Regions from separate parts of the Planococcus sp. APC 3900 genome, predicted to be linked through region 2. Evidence: riboswitches for the same ligand, from Rfam matches in the RefSeq annotation. Region 2 holds a riboswitch; the other holds the start of a gene.
What was found. Region 2 has a riboswitch for thiamine pyrophosphate ahead of QMA04_RS11455 (YkoF family thiamine/hydroxymethylpyrimidine-binding protein). Riboswitches for the same ligand answer to the same signal wherever they lie in the genome.

Region 1 (6,045 bases), on a different contig from region 2:
ATCCCGCCTGGAAAAGCCAGCAACGATCCGGTACCGGTCAAGATTCGGACGACACCTGTCAAAAAAGCGATCAGGATCGCTGGACCCGGACCAAAAAGAACTACAGCGATGACATTGATGGCATGCTGAATGGGATATGCACGGGCAATTCCAGCGGGAAAATAAACAAAAGCGGAACCAGCCACTCCAATAGCGACAAACATCGCCATCAGAACCAGTTTTCTAGTTTTCATTTTCGAACACCTTCTTTATTGGCAGCTTGCAAGGCAGCAACCTGCCCCGCAATATCCTTCGCTTCAGTTATTGTTGAGATGACGGCAACTCCAGAAACTCCCGCCGCCCATACAAGACCTGCATTTTCAGCAGTGATGCCTCCGATGCCCACTACCGGCAATTCAGGAAATTCTTTTTTGACTGCCAGAATCCCTTTAACACCTGCCGGCTTTTTTGCATCAGCTTTTGAAGTTGTCCCAAATACCGGGCCCATCCCGACGTAATCCGCACCATCCTCCATAGCTTTTCTCGCTTCTTCTAAAGAATGGACAGAGACGCCCAAGACTTTCTCCTTGCCGATTAGTTTGCGTGCCTGGGAGGCGCTTAGATCATCCTGCCCGATGTGTACACCGTCTGCTCCAATTTGGCAGGCCAGCTCGACTGAATCATTAATAATGAAGGGAACCTTGTAAGCGTTGCATAATAGTTGGCAATGCAAAGCAAACGCCAGCAATTCAGTGCCCGATAATGCACCCTCACCTTTTTCGCGCAGCTGAAAATGTGTGATTCCACCTTCCAACGCCGCTTTCAATACCTCAAAAGGATTGCGGTCTCCTGAATTCCTGGATCCCATAATAAAATAAATGGAGGGCTTATCGGAAAACTTCAATGTTCGCAGCCTCCTTGCTTTCGGCTAACACCGTTTTATACGCAGCATGGTTAGTCGGCCCATGGCCTGAGCCGATATTCAAGGGCTCGCTGAGTGCAGCGTGAATAAATTGCTTGGCTGTATGGATTGCATCCTGCAATTCTTGCCCTCTAGCCAGCTGCGCGGTCACTGCCGCCGCAAATGTACAGCCGGTGCCATGTGTCTGTCCAGTCGCAATCCGCGCTGAGCGGTACAGCAGCGATTCCCCATTTGCCTGCAGCAAGTAATCTTCAGCATACTGCGGATCTGTTCCGTGTCCGCCTTTAATGACAACTGACTTGGCTCCCATTGCCAGAATCTCTTCAGCAGCCAGGCGGCGGCTCGAGACATCTGTAATGGGGATGCCTGTCAGCACTTCTGCTTCCGGGATGTTTGGCGTGACCAGTAAAGCCACAGGCAGCAAATGGCGGTTTAATGCTTCCACTGCTTCCTGCTGCAGTAAATTGGCTCCTCCTTTGGCGATCATCACCGGGTCCACAACCACATTCCTCCAGTTGAATCGCTGGATCGCGGCAGCAGTTTCTTTGATGATTTCCGGATTGAACAACATGCCGGTTTTTAAAGCGGTTATTTTAAAATCGCTGCCGACAGCTTCTAATTGCGTTTGCACGGCTTGGGCAGACATGGGATAAATGGCGGTGACTCCTGTCGTATTTTGGGCAGTCACGGCGGTGACCACAGACGTTCCGTAAACTCCCAGTTCCTGAAACGTTTTCAAATCTGCCTGGATGCCCGCACCTCCTCCGGAATCCGATCCGGCAATTGTTAAAGTCTGCGGAATTCTGCTCATCGTAATCCCTCCTGTAAATAGATCTGTTCTTCCACACCGCTATCCGTCAGGCTGGCCAAACGATTAATGAAAGCCGCTTGAAAATCTCCCGGAAGACTCGTTGATTTCGCAGCCAGCTGACCGGCGATTGCATAAAAACGCAATGCGTTGCTGACAGTCTTTACAGGGTCTTCTGGCCGGACTGCCATCGCAGCAGCCACAATGCTGCTAAGCAAACAACCCGTACCGGTAATCGAAGCCATGATCGGATCTCCAAAAGGAATTTCAATCACTTGTTTTCCATCAGTGACAATATCCGTTTTTCCAGTGACCGCTACCACAAAGTTAAATCTTTTTGCAGTGGTGACGGCAAGCTCCCGGACTTCCAGGAGCCCTTCTCCTGCATCCACACCTTTCGACTGCCATTGTTTCCCGGCTACCGCTGCGAGCTCTCCTGCATTGCACCGAAGGACGCTAACGTCAACCAGGTCCAAAATTTTTTTTACAGCCTTCTTCCGGAAATTGCTTGCTCCTGCCCCGACAGGATCCAGTACGACAGGAATACCCAGCCGGTTGGCCGCCTCTCCGGCTGTCAGCATGCTTTTCAGCGATTCTGCATGCAAGGTTCCGATATTCAATGACAAGGCCTGCGCCAAACGGGCAAGTTCAGCTGCTTCTTCAGGCGCTTCTCCCATGATCGGAGAAGCGCCGATCGCCAATAGGCCATTGGCTTGAAAATTCGAAACTACATGATTGGTGATGCAATGGATCAGCGGATTTTCACGTTTTATTTGGCTGAACATGTTACACACCTACTTCTTTAATAGTCTCTAATGCCCAGGATTCTTTTTTCCATGCCTGTTCCCAGAAATTCCATTCATAGTAGCTGCTTTTCCGGAAATGATTTTTCAGTTCCTGCCTCCGTATTTCCGGCAGTCCTTCCGCCAGCTTGTCCATGCGCGAAATCTGTTCGTTGACAAGTGAAGCAAACTCATCGGAACCGTATGTTTCAATCCACCGATTATAAATAGGGTGGTCCGGTTTGGCATGTTTCAAACGTTCACCGATTTCAAAGTAAAGCCAGTAGCAAGGCAAAATAGAGGCCAACACATCGGCCAGATCGCCTTCTGACGAACGATACATATGCGAAACATAGGCATATGCAGTTGGAGACGGTTCAAAAGCAGCCCACTCTTCTTTAGTGACTTCCAAAATTTCCATGAACGATTCATGCAATGCCAGCTCAGCACTGCAAGTATGTGCAGAATGGAATGCAAAACGTTGTGTCGTTTCCAGATCCTTGGCCTTTGATGCACCAAGCGCCTGCACTTTCGCAAAGTGCGATAAATAATAGGCATCCTGCATAACATAGAAACGGAATCTGTCGATCGGCAAGGTTCCATCTGCTATGCCTTTCACAAACGGATGATCGAAACTTGCCTGCCACAGGCTGTCGCATTCTTTTCTTACTTCTTTGCAAAATGTCATTTCTCCATCTCCCTTTTTCTATATCCAGTTGCAAGTGGCTAAGCACTGCAACTTTTTTCACAAAATAAAAACGCCGCTTCCCGGCAAAGGGAAGCGGCGTTTGCGATTGTAAAAGAAAATAGCAGACGGTCGCCACTTCCCTCCGCTGGTATGATCCAGATCAGGTTCGAAGGGTCCAGGCTTATGCCTGTCTCAGCCGATATCCGGCTCCCCTAGTGGTGTTTTTATTTGTGTTTTCGAAATCACTATAGCATAGATTCAGAAAATTCTACAGCTTTTATCCGATTTCCCGTTTCATCATCAAAGAAGTGGACGTGAGCCATATCGAATGCAAGCGTTGCCGTATGGCCCGGCTCGATAGTCGTGGTAGCTTCTACGCGAGCAATGAATTCCTGTTCGGCATAAACCGCATGAAGAATCGTTTCTGCTCCTGTCAGTTCAGAAACCGTGATGACTGCTTCAAACTCACTGGTTGGAATATTCGACAGATCTTCATTGTTCACATGAATATGTTCCGGCCGGATTCCCAGCGTAACTGATTTTCCTTCATAGCCTTCATTTTTCAGCATTTCCATCATCTGTGGTGGGATGTCCAGCATTTTGTCCCCCATCACGTAACGTCCCTTATCAATTCTTCCTTCAAAAAAATTCATGGCAGGAGAACCGATAAAACTGCCCACAAACCGGTTTTCAGGAAAATTGTAGACTTCTTTTGGAGAGCCGACCTGCTGAATCAGCCCATCCTTCATAATCACGATTCGAGAAGCCATCGTCATGGCCTCTGTCTGGTCATGGGTTACATATATAGTTGTGGTTTTCAACCGTCTGTGCAACTTAACGATTTCGGCACGCATCTGAACGCGCAGTTTGGCATCTAAGTTGGATAAAGGTTCATCCATCAGGAAGACCTTGGCGTCACGGACAATCGCACGCCCAAGAGCTACACGCTGCCGCTGTCCGCCTGACAATGCTTTCGGTTTTCTGTCTAAATAATCTTCCAATCCCAGAATAGCGGCGGCTTCATTGACACGCCGCTTGATTTCCGCTTTCTTGAACTTTCGCAGCTGCAATCCAAAAGCTATATTTTCATACACGGTCATATGCGGATAAAGGGCATAATTCTGGAAAACCATCGCAATGTCACGTTCTTTCGGCTGGACTTCATTCATGAGTTTGCCGTCTATAAAAAACTCACCTTCTGTTATTTCTTCCAGGCCTGCAATCATCCGGAGAGTCGTGGATTTCCCGCATCCTGACGGGCCGACAAAGACGATAAACTCTTCATCCTGGATATTCAGGTTAAAATCTGATACAGCAAGAGCACCATTATCGTATCTTTTCCCGAGCTTTTCGATTTTGATCTCTGCCATTCCGCATTCCCTTTTTGAATGTTTTTCTTAAGTATAGTTAATTGTCCGTCAATTACAAATTTTTATTATCATGTAAACGCACTCACATTGCGAGTTCTTGCTGCAAAAGCTTGTTTAGAGGGATTTTTAATCCTTTAGAAAGGGGAACGAATCTAAAAGAGCTATTGGGGCATTCCATTTAAATCTTCGGAAGTCGAAGTTAATGCATTCTATAGATACCCCAGCTTGTGCCCATCAAAACAGAAAAGGAGAGGAAGAAATGAAGAAAAAACGCTTGTTTTTAATTGGTTTAATGGGATCGGCTTTGACATTAAGCGGGTGTGCAGGCTTTCAGACCAGCAATAATGATGACAATGCGGTCAACGAAGATGGAAAAACCGTCATCGACTTTTGGACATTCTGGGGTTCTGAAATTCGCCGTCCGGTAATCGAGCAGATTATTGCCGATTTCAATGAATCGCAGGATGAGATTGAAGTAAAGCACACGTATCTTCCTTTTGGAGATATTTGGACAAAAGAGCTAGCTGCCATAGCTGCTGGGGATCCGCCTGATGTGGTAATAAACGATATCAACTCAACAGCACTTCGTGGCCAGGAAAACCAGGCAATGAATCTTTCAGAGTTTCTTGAAGAAGACGATATCTCAGACCGTTTCTATCCGGAACTGTGGAACGCTACACTTCACGAAGGAGATTCTTACGGCATCCCTTTCAATACCGACACGCGTGTCCTTTTCTATAACAAGGATGCTTTTGAAGAAGTCGGTCTAGATCCGGAGAAGCCGCCCACTACTTGGGCTGAACTCGAAGAATATGCAGAAAAGCTCGATGTTAAAAACGGCAATGATTACGAACGGATCGGTTTTTATCCGAGATGGGGCATCGATTTCGACGTTTGGATGCTGAATTCCGATGGCCAAAATTATTTTGATGAAGACAACAATGTTCAGATTGATACACCAGCCAATCTGGAAACCCTCGAATGGCTGAAAACCTGGCAGACAAGATACGGGGATAATGTCATCAACGCCTATAAAGCGCAGATCGACAGCCAACAAGGAAATCCGTTCTTCAATGGCAGTTTGGCGATGTATGCCATCACTCCTACTTTCTATACACAAATCCGTGATTACGCGGAAGACCTGAATTTCGGAGTAGCGCCTCTCCCTGAATTTGAAACCGGCAGCGGGCATACCAGCTGGGGCGGCGGTTTTGTAGCTGAAATTCCGGAAGGCGCAGCAAATCCAGAAGCTTCTTTTGAATTCATTAAATACCTGACAGATGTAGACGCACAGGAATATTGGGCTGTCCAGAATTTCGATAATGTGGCCAATATTGAAGCAGCGGAAAAAGCTGCAGAAACCGATGAATTTACAGATGACGGTTCAATGGTCTATCAAATGGCTGTCGACAATATGGAATATACGCTCTTGACTCCGGTTCCTGTTGTGGCACCTGATTTCACAAGTTACATTAATCCAAATATCGAGGAGTTTT
Region 2 (6,045 bases):
GATGCTGTTCAAACAACGGAAACAAATGCGGATGGTGAGGGACAAAGGTAAAGTAAATCCGGCTGTCTTGTTCATCGAGCAGTTGAAAGCGATTCACAGTAATTCCTCCCCGTCGATTCGAAATATGTAACTGCTTTCATTATAATCGATAGTAGCCTCGGGAACAAATGGCTGTTATTCGTAATACATGTAAAAAACTACATAAGGTTATATAGAAAAGTTCAAAACACGCAATAAGAAGAAAAAATAAAAAGCGAATAAAAGACAGAAGCAAAAACAAAAAGACGATTCTCGAATTAGCAATCGTCTTTTTATCAATCAGCTCATTATACAGGAGGATTTTCCACACCAAGCTTAATCCAATCTTCTTTCGGGGGACCATAGACACCAAAAGGTTTGAGGCCGGCTTGGCGAATCAGTACAGTCATCTGGCCACGATGATGGACCAAATGTTTGATGAATCCCATCAGAATTTGAGCGTTCGTTTCCTGGCGGCCAAAAGCGTTTTGCACTTGCTTTAAGGTTTCGTCCGTCCATTGCTCTTGGAGTGCTTTTGATGCTTGCTGGCTGAGGTGTTTGAATGTCTCAGCAATTTCCTTAGCAGATGACGGAACGGTTTCATTGTTGTCGACCTGTTCGATCTCTAAACCGAAATGAGCCAAGTAGTCGGGAATGCCAGTCGTGATGTGCCAGGCGATTCGGCCCAAAGACCGTCCTTCAGGATAGACTTTTTGTTCCAGCGATTGATCTGTTAAACCTTCCAGGACCTGTTGAGTCAATTCGGCTTCTTTTTGCCATTCATTGATGAAATCCGTTAATGTCACGTACATGCTGAATCCCTCCATTAGCGATAAATTAGCAATCACTGCTTCCACTTAAATTAACATAGCCGGCAGCATAATGGAAATACGTTGCCGGCAAAGTGCTAGCAGTCAATCACCATTTTGAAGGATGGATTTTATCAAAGATGTTCAATGATACTGAAAACAGCTTGAACATTTCAGCTCAGCCAGCTGCCGCCAATGCAACTGGCGAGCAGAATGACCAAAAAAACTCCGGACATCCATATATCGGTGCGACCGACCCTGACCGGCCGATAATAGGCACTTCTTGGCTCTCCGGTGAAGCCTCTTGCTTCCATGGCAAATGCAGAACGTTCCGCTTTTCGGACAGCGCCTGCAAGCATTGGAATCAAGATGCGGCGCATCTCGAGCAAACGCTGCCAACTGTATTTTTTCATTTCGGCACCACGCAGTCGTTGTGCCTGCTGAATCTGGGTAAATTCGTCTTTCATGACCGGCAGAAACTGATAGCCGACCATGATGCCATATGCCATTTTAGGCGACAGCTTTAGCTGCTGCATCAGGCTCATGATGAATTTCACGGGATCGGTGGTGAAGGCGAACAGCAACGACAAAGTGGAAAACGCCATGACACGTAAAGCCAATGACAGCGCACGAGCCCATTGTTCATCCGTCACGTCAATTCCGGCAAATGACCAGATGACAGTCCCGCCTGTGTCTGCACCGAATACCACAGTGGTCCATAAATAGCCGAAAGCGCCGATTGAAAAGGGCAGCATGAACAACAGCCAGAGTTTCCATTTTGTGCGGCTCATCGTCAGCTGCAGGAGGAGAATACCTAACCAAAACAGCAGCGGCGTCCAAGGGTTAAAGAAGAATGCCAGTGCGAGCATCGACACGGTAACAAGGACAAACTTGACGGACGGATTCATGTCATGCAAAAGATTCCGCAAGACGGGACACTCCTTTCGGCGCCAGCAAATGATGCTGTTCCAGCAGCTTATCATTTTGCCAAACATCTTTTGCAGCAAATTTGCCGGTCATTTTGCCGTCTTTAATAAGCAGCACCGAATCAGCCAAGCTCGCTGCAAATTCCATATCATGCGTGATGATCAAAAAAGTTGCCCCTTCTTTTGAGCGCTGGTCAATCAAAGCAAATAGCTCAAGCAACGCAGCTGTATCCTGTCCGGAGGTCGGTTCATCCATCAACAGCACTGGCCGTTTATCCGCGAGCATGGCAGCTATCGCTACGCGCCGTTTTTGCCCATGGCTGATGGCAAATGGATGGGCTTTCTGTATTTCCTCAAGACGCAGACTATCCATCAATTGGGTTAACTCGAACGGAGTGGAGGCCCCAGAAAAAGCGACTTCCTGTTGGACGCTTTGCGTCAGAAACAGGTATTCCGGCGATTGCGGCACATAGCCGATGCCATCCGATTCTACCTTTCCGCTCGTCCGTTTATAGATGCCGCACAGCGATTTTGCCAAAGTCGACTTGCCGCTGCCGTTCGGTCCGGCAATCACCACCACTTCGCCACGGCTGACGGAAAAAGACAGCGGTGCAAGCAGTTGCCGATCTTTGATTGTGACAGAAAGCTTTTCTGTCTGTAAGGCCACTTCCGACTGGCAACTGGACTGCCGTTCAGGAAATGAAACCGGCTGCCGCGGGATGAATGGGAGGTCTGCGTCGATAGCGCCATTACAGCTCAATTGAATTTCTCGCCCGAAAAACGTGCCCCAGCTATCGAGACGATGTTCGACCGCAACAATAGTCAGGTTGGACTGCTGCTGAAGTTCTTCCAGCCACTCGACAAATTGTTTGGCAGTATAAGGATCAAGATGAGACAAAGGCTCATCTAGCAATAGAACTTCAGGGTCCATAATCAATGCACAAGCGGTTGCCACACGCTGTTTCATTCCTCCGGATAGAGATTGGATAACGGAATGGCGCAGGTGTGAAAGTCCAGTGACTTCCAAAACGGTGGTGATACGCGGTTCCATTTCATTAAACGATGCATGCAGGTTTTCCAGCGTGAATGCCAGTTCTTCTTCAACGGTCGGCATGCAGAACTGGGAATCAGGATCCTGGAAAACCGTCGCAATGCGGTGATTAATTTCACCTGGCGCATATTCATCCGCAGATTTCCCGAACAAACGGATTTCTCCGCCTACTAAACCATCGCAGTTATCGGGATAGAGGCGATTGAGCAAATACAGCAATGTGCTTTTGCCACAGCCGCTTGGACCGGTTAGGACCAGCCGTTCGCCCTGCTCAACTGAAAAGGAGATGGCGGTTAAGATTTTTTCGTCATCTTCCGGAAATTGGAAAGAAAGGTCCGTTAAAGAAAAAATTTCTTCAGGCATTCACATCACCTTTTTTCGTTCGTGCAATGGCATAGCCGCGGAGCGAACCGGTCGCAAGCAAAGCGTCGCCGATATACTTGCCGCCGATTCCGGCGATAATAGCCCCGCTGAGGACACGGATGGTGAACATCAACGCGACGAATGATGGATCCAGTGCCGCATAGCCCGATACGAAATAACCGTAGACAAAGCTGAAGACAGCTGATCCGATGCCTGCAAGCATAAGGATAAGGGTGTTAAAATGCTTATAGCCGGTCAATGCAAACGCGGCCTCAGCCCCAAGCCCTTGGATAACGCCTGATAAGATCAGACGGGGACCAACGGCATTGCCGATCAGCACTTCAATGGCAGCAGCCATGGTTTCGGACAAAACTGCAGCACCGGGTTTCCGGATGATGTACATGCAGATGATCGAGACGATGAACCAGATGCCAAACATCCATTCATAGGCAATCGGCCCAATCAGTGCGGCCCAAATGTTTGCGGCGTGGAGAAACAGTAAGTAAACGATGCCGAAGACTACTGCAAACAGGGACATCAAGACCACTTCTTTTAATTTCCATGATTTCAGCATATTAAGCGCCTCCATGGGACGGGCTGTTGATGCTCATTGATACCGTCATCACCAAATGGCGATGTTCGTCTGAACGGGCATTGGTGAATGCTTCTTCGTAAAAAGCGAAGACATCATGGATATCGCCGTGTATGCCGCTTGCGTAATGCATGGAATCGTTGAAGACCCCTTGCTTTTTGGCACGGTCGACTTCCCGGTAGATGACGGCCATATAATCCGGATTGTTCATCGGATAAAGCGCAAACTGGGAAGACACGTATTGCTTGGTGGGATCGGTATTCAACAATTCATCTTCTTTTTCCAAGTAGACGTCCCCTGATGAATCGCCGGGGCAGCCAATCGAGAAGGTGCCGGACAATGCGACATGCTCACCGGTTTTTGCAGTATGCAAAGTTAACGCTTTCGCAACATTGAATACGTGATTCTGTTTGCCGCGAATGACTGTCGAAACGTCATCCGTGTGCATCCAGACGTTTGAAGTGTCCGTTTCGTTCAATGCTCCTTTAATGACTTTGATGAAATTACCGGTCATCGGATGAAGCGAAAAGCGAAATCCGACAATCGGGCTGGTACCGCATTGCAATGGTTCCATATCAACATTCCTCCTAAAAATTTGCACAAAAAAGACCGCATCCGTGAAGATGCAGCCATAATCTACAAATAACCAAAAGGAATTATTTCAGAAATGCGCCGCACTTCCTCACGCAGGTATTATCCTGATCGAGTTATAAGGGATCGAAGCTTGCGCTTGCATCTCAGCCATAATGGGCACCCCTAGTGCAGTAAACGGTATGCGGTTTTTGTGTTCGGGTTGTTCCCGATGGGTTTAGTGTAGAGGAAGTGGTGGAGGTTGTAAAGGGGGAGTTGGAAAGAAGTATGAGGTAAAAGATTTAGTAGAGGTTCTAGATTCGCTTCGGTCGCTTTGGGCATGTCTAACGCGTTGAACCAGGAAGAGCACCTGTTTCATCGCTCCGCCCAGCCCATGGACGCGCCTGCGCTTGGAGAGTTGGTGCAATTGAACGTCTTACAGATTTTGGGGGATTTGTTTCATAGCTTCCGAGTTTAAGTGATAAGTAGATTTGAACTATATAAGTTGAACTAATGATTTGGAGTAGTCGATATTCCGCAAAACAGCTACGCTTTCCAGCGGGCTCGCGCCCAATCCTCCTCGTCCGCTGCGCTCCCTGCGGTGTATCGGTCGTCTCGCTGAGCCGCAGGAGTCTCCGCTGTTTTGCTCCATATCTTTAGCGTTTTCTCTCAGAGTCGAAGTGGTATATAAAATGCTATTTCTTTAGTTCAACTTATATAGAGTCTTTTTTGAGAATTCCATTTCCAATATTTTCTTTTTAAGTTTGTGGATTTTCGTTATACTGAAAACAGTATGACTAGAGGAGGCCAATTGATGAGTACGATTTCCCTTAAAAAGAAAACAGCGAGCATTGTGCTGGAGAAAAAACAATTGACCGGTGTTGTGGCGAAAGTCGGCATTGTCTTGGACATTACAGGATCGATGCGGAAGCTGTATCGTGACGGTATTGTGCAGGAAGTTGTGGAGCGGGTGCTGGCAGTAGCGAGCCAGTTTGATGATGACGGCGAGCTGGATGTCTGGGTGTATGACAACGAATTTTCCCGTTTGCCGGCAGCGACAGAAGAGATTTTCATGGGCTACGTAGAAAAAAACATCCTGTCCAATGACAGTGTCCACAAGTTCGGGCGAAACGATGAACCGAAAGTCATGAAAGATGTGATTCAGAAATACACGAAAGAAGAGCCAAGCGATGTGCCGGTTTTTCTGGTCTTCATCAACGATGGCGGATGCAAAGCCGGCATTAAGAAATTCATTGTGGAATCGTCCACTCAGCCGATCTTTTGGCAATTTATCGGAATCGGGGATTCGAACTTCGATGTGTTGAGAAAACTGGATACGATGGAAGGCCGCTTCGTGGATAACGCGAATTTTTTCCATGTCCCGGACATCGACCAAGTGACGGATGAAGAACTGTACAATCAAATGCTGAATGAATTTCCCGAGTGGCTGAAAGAAGCGAAGGAGAAAGGCATCTTGCGCAAAAAGCGAAAATCGCCTTTGGACTTTATTTTCCCGAATCGAAACAAATGAGTGAAGCCAAAAAAAAACCCGATGAAATCTATTGATTTCATCGGAGATTTTAATTGTCTGTGTTAATTTTGCTCATAACCGGCATTGAGTTTCCGGTTGTCAGCTTTTTGAACATCGCGGTTGATTGCCGGGCGCGTCAGCGAAAAGACGGCGCAGGCAAGGGCAATCAAGACGATTACAGCGCC

Region 1: it holds a riboswitch for thiamine pyrophosphate, as region 2 does, so the genes downstream of both, tenA (thiaminase II) here and QMA04_RS11455 (YkoF family thiamine/hydroxymethylpyrimidine-binding protein) in region 2, are expected to answer to the same signal.

What each region holds. Positions count from the first base shown of each region.
Region 1 is NZ_JASDCT010000001.1:446,223-452,267, reverse strand. It holds gene thiW (energy coupling factor transporter S component ThiW) at 1-233, opposite strand, end outside; gene thiE (thiamine phosphate synthase) at 230-883, opposite strand; gene thiD (bifunctional hydroxymethylpyrimidine kinase/phosphomethylpyrimidine kinase) at 867-1,712, opposite strand; gene thiM (hydroxyethylthiazole kinase) at 1,709-2,494, opposite strand; gene tenA (thiaminase II) at 2,496-3,179, opposite strand; TPP riboswitch at 3,300-3,403, opposite strand; gene QMA04_RS02215 (ABC transporter ATP-binding protein) at 3,425-4,549, opposite strand; gene QMA04_RS02210 (ABC transporter substrate-binding protein) at 4,809-6,045, shown strand, end outside.
Region 2 is NZ_JASDCT010000005.1:59,589-65,633, reverse strand. It holds gene QMA04_RS11480 (hypothetical protein) at 1-97, opposite strand, end outside; gene QMA04_RS11475 (DinB family protein) at 327-830, opposite strand; gene QMA04_RS11470 (energy-coupling factor transporter transmembrane component T family protein) at 1,001-1,756, opposite strand; gene QMA04_RS11465 (ABC transporter ATP-binding protein) at 1,737-3,167, opposite strand; gene QMA04_RS11460 (ECF transporter S component) at 3,160-3,741, opposite strand; gene QMA04_RS11455 (YkoF family thiamine/hydroxymethylpyrimidine-binding protein) at 3,743-4,333, opposite strand; TPP riboswitch at 4,422-4,527, opposite strand; gene QMA04_RS11450 (vWA domain-containing protein) at 5,144-5,860, shown strand; gene QMA04_RS11445 (MFS transporter) at 5,923-6,045, opposite strand, start outside.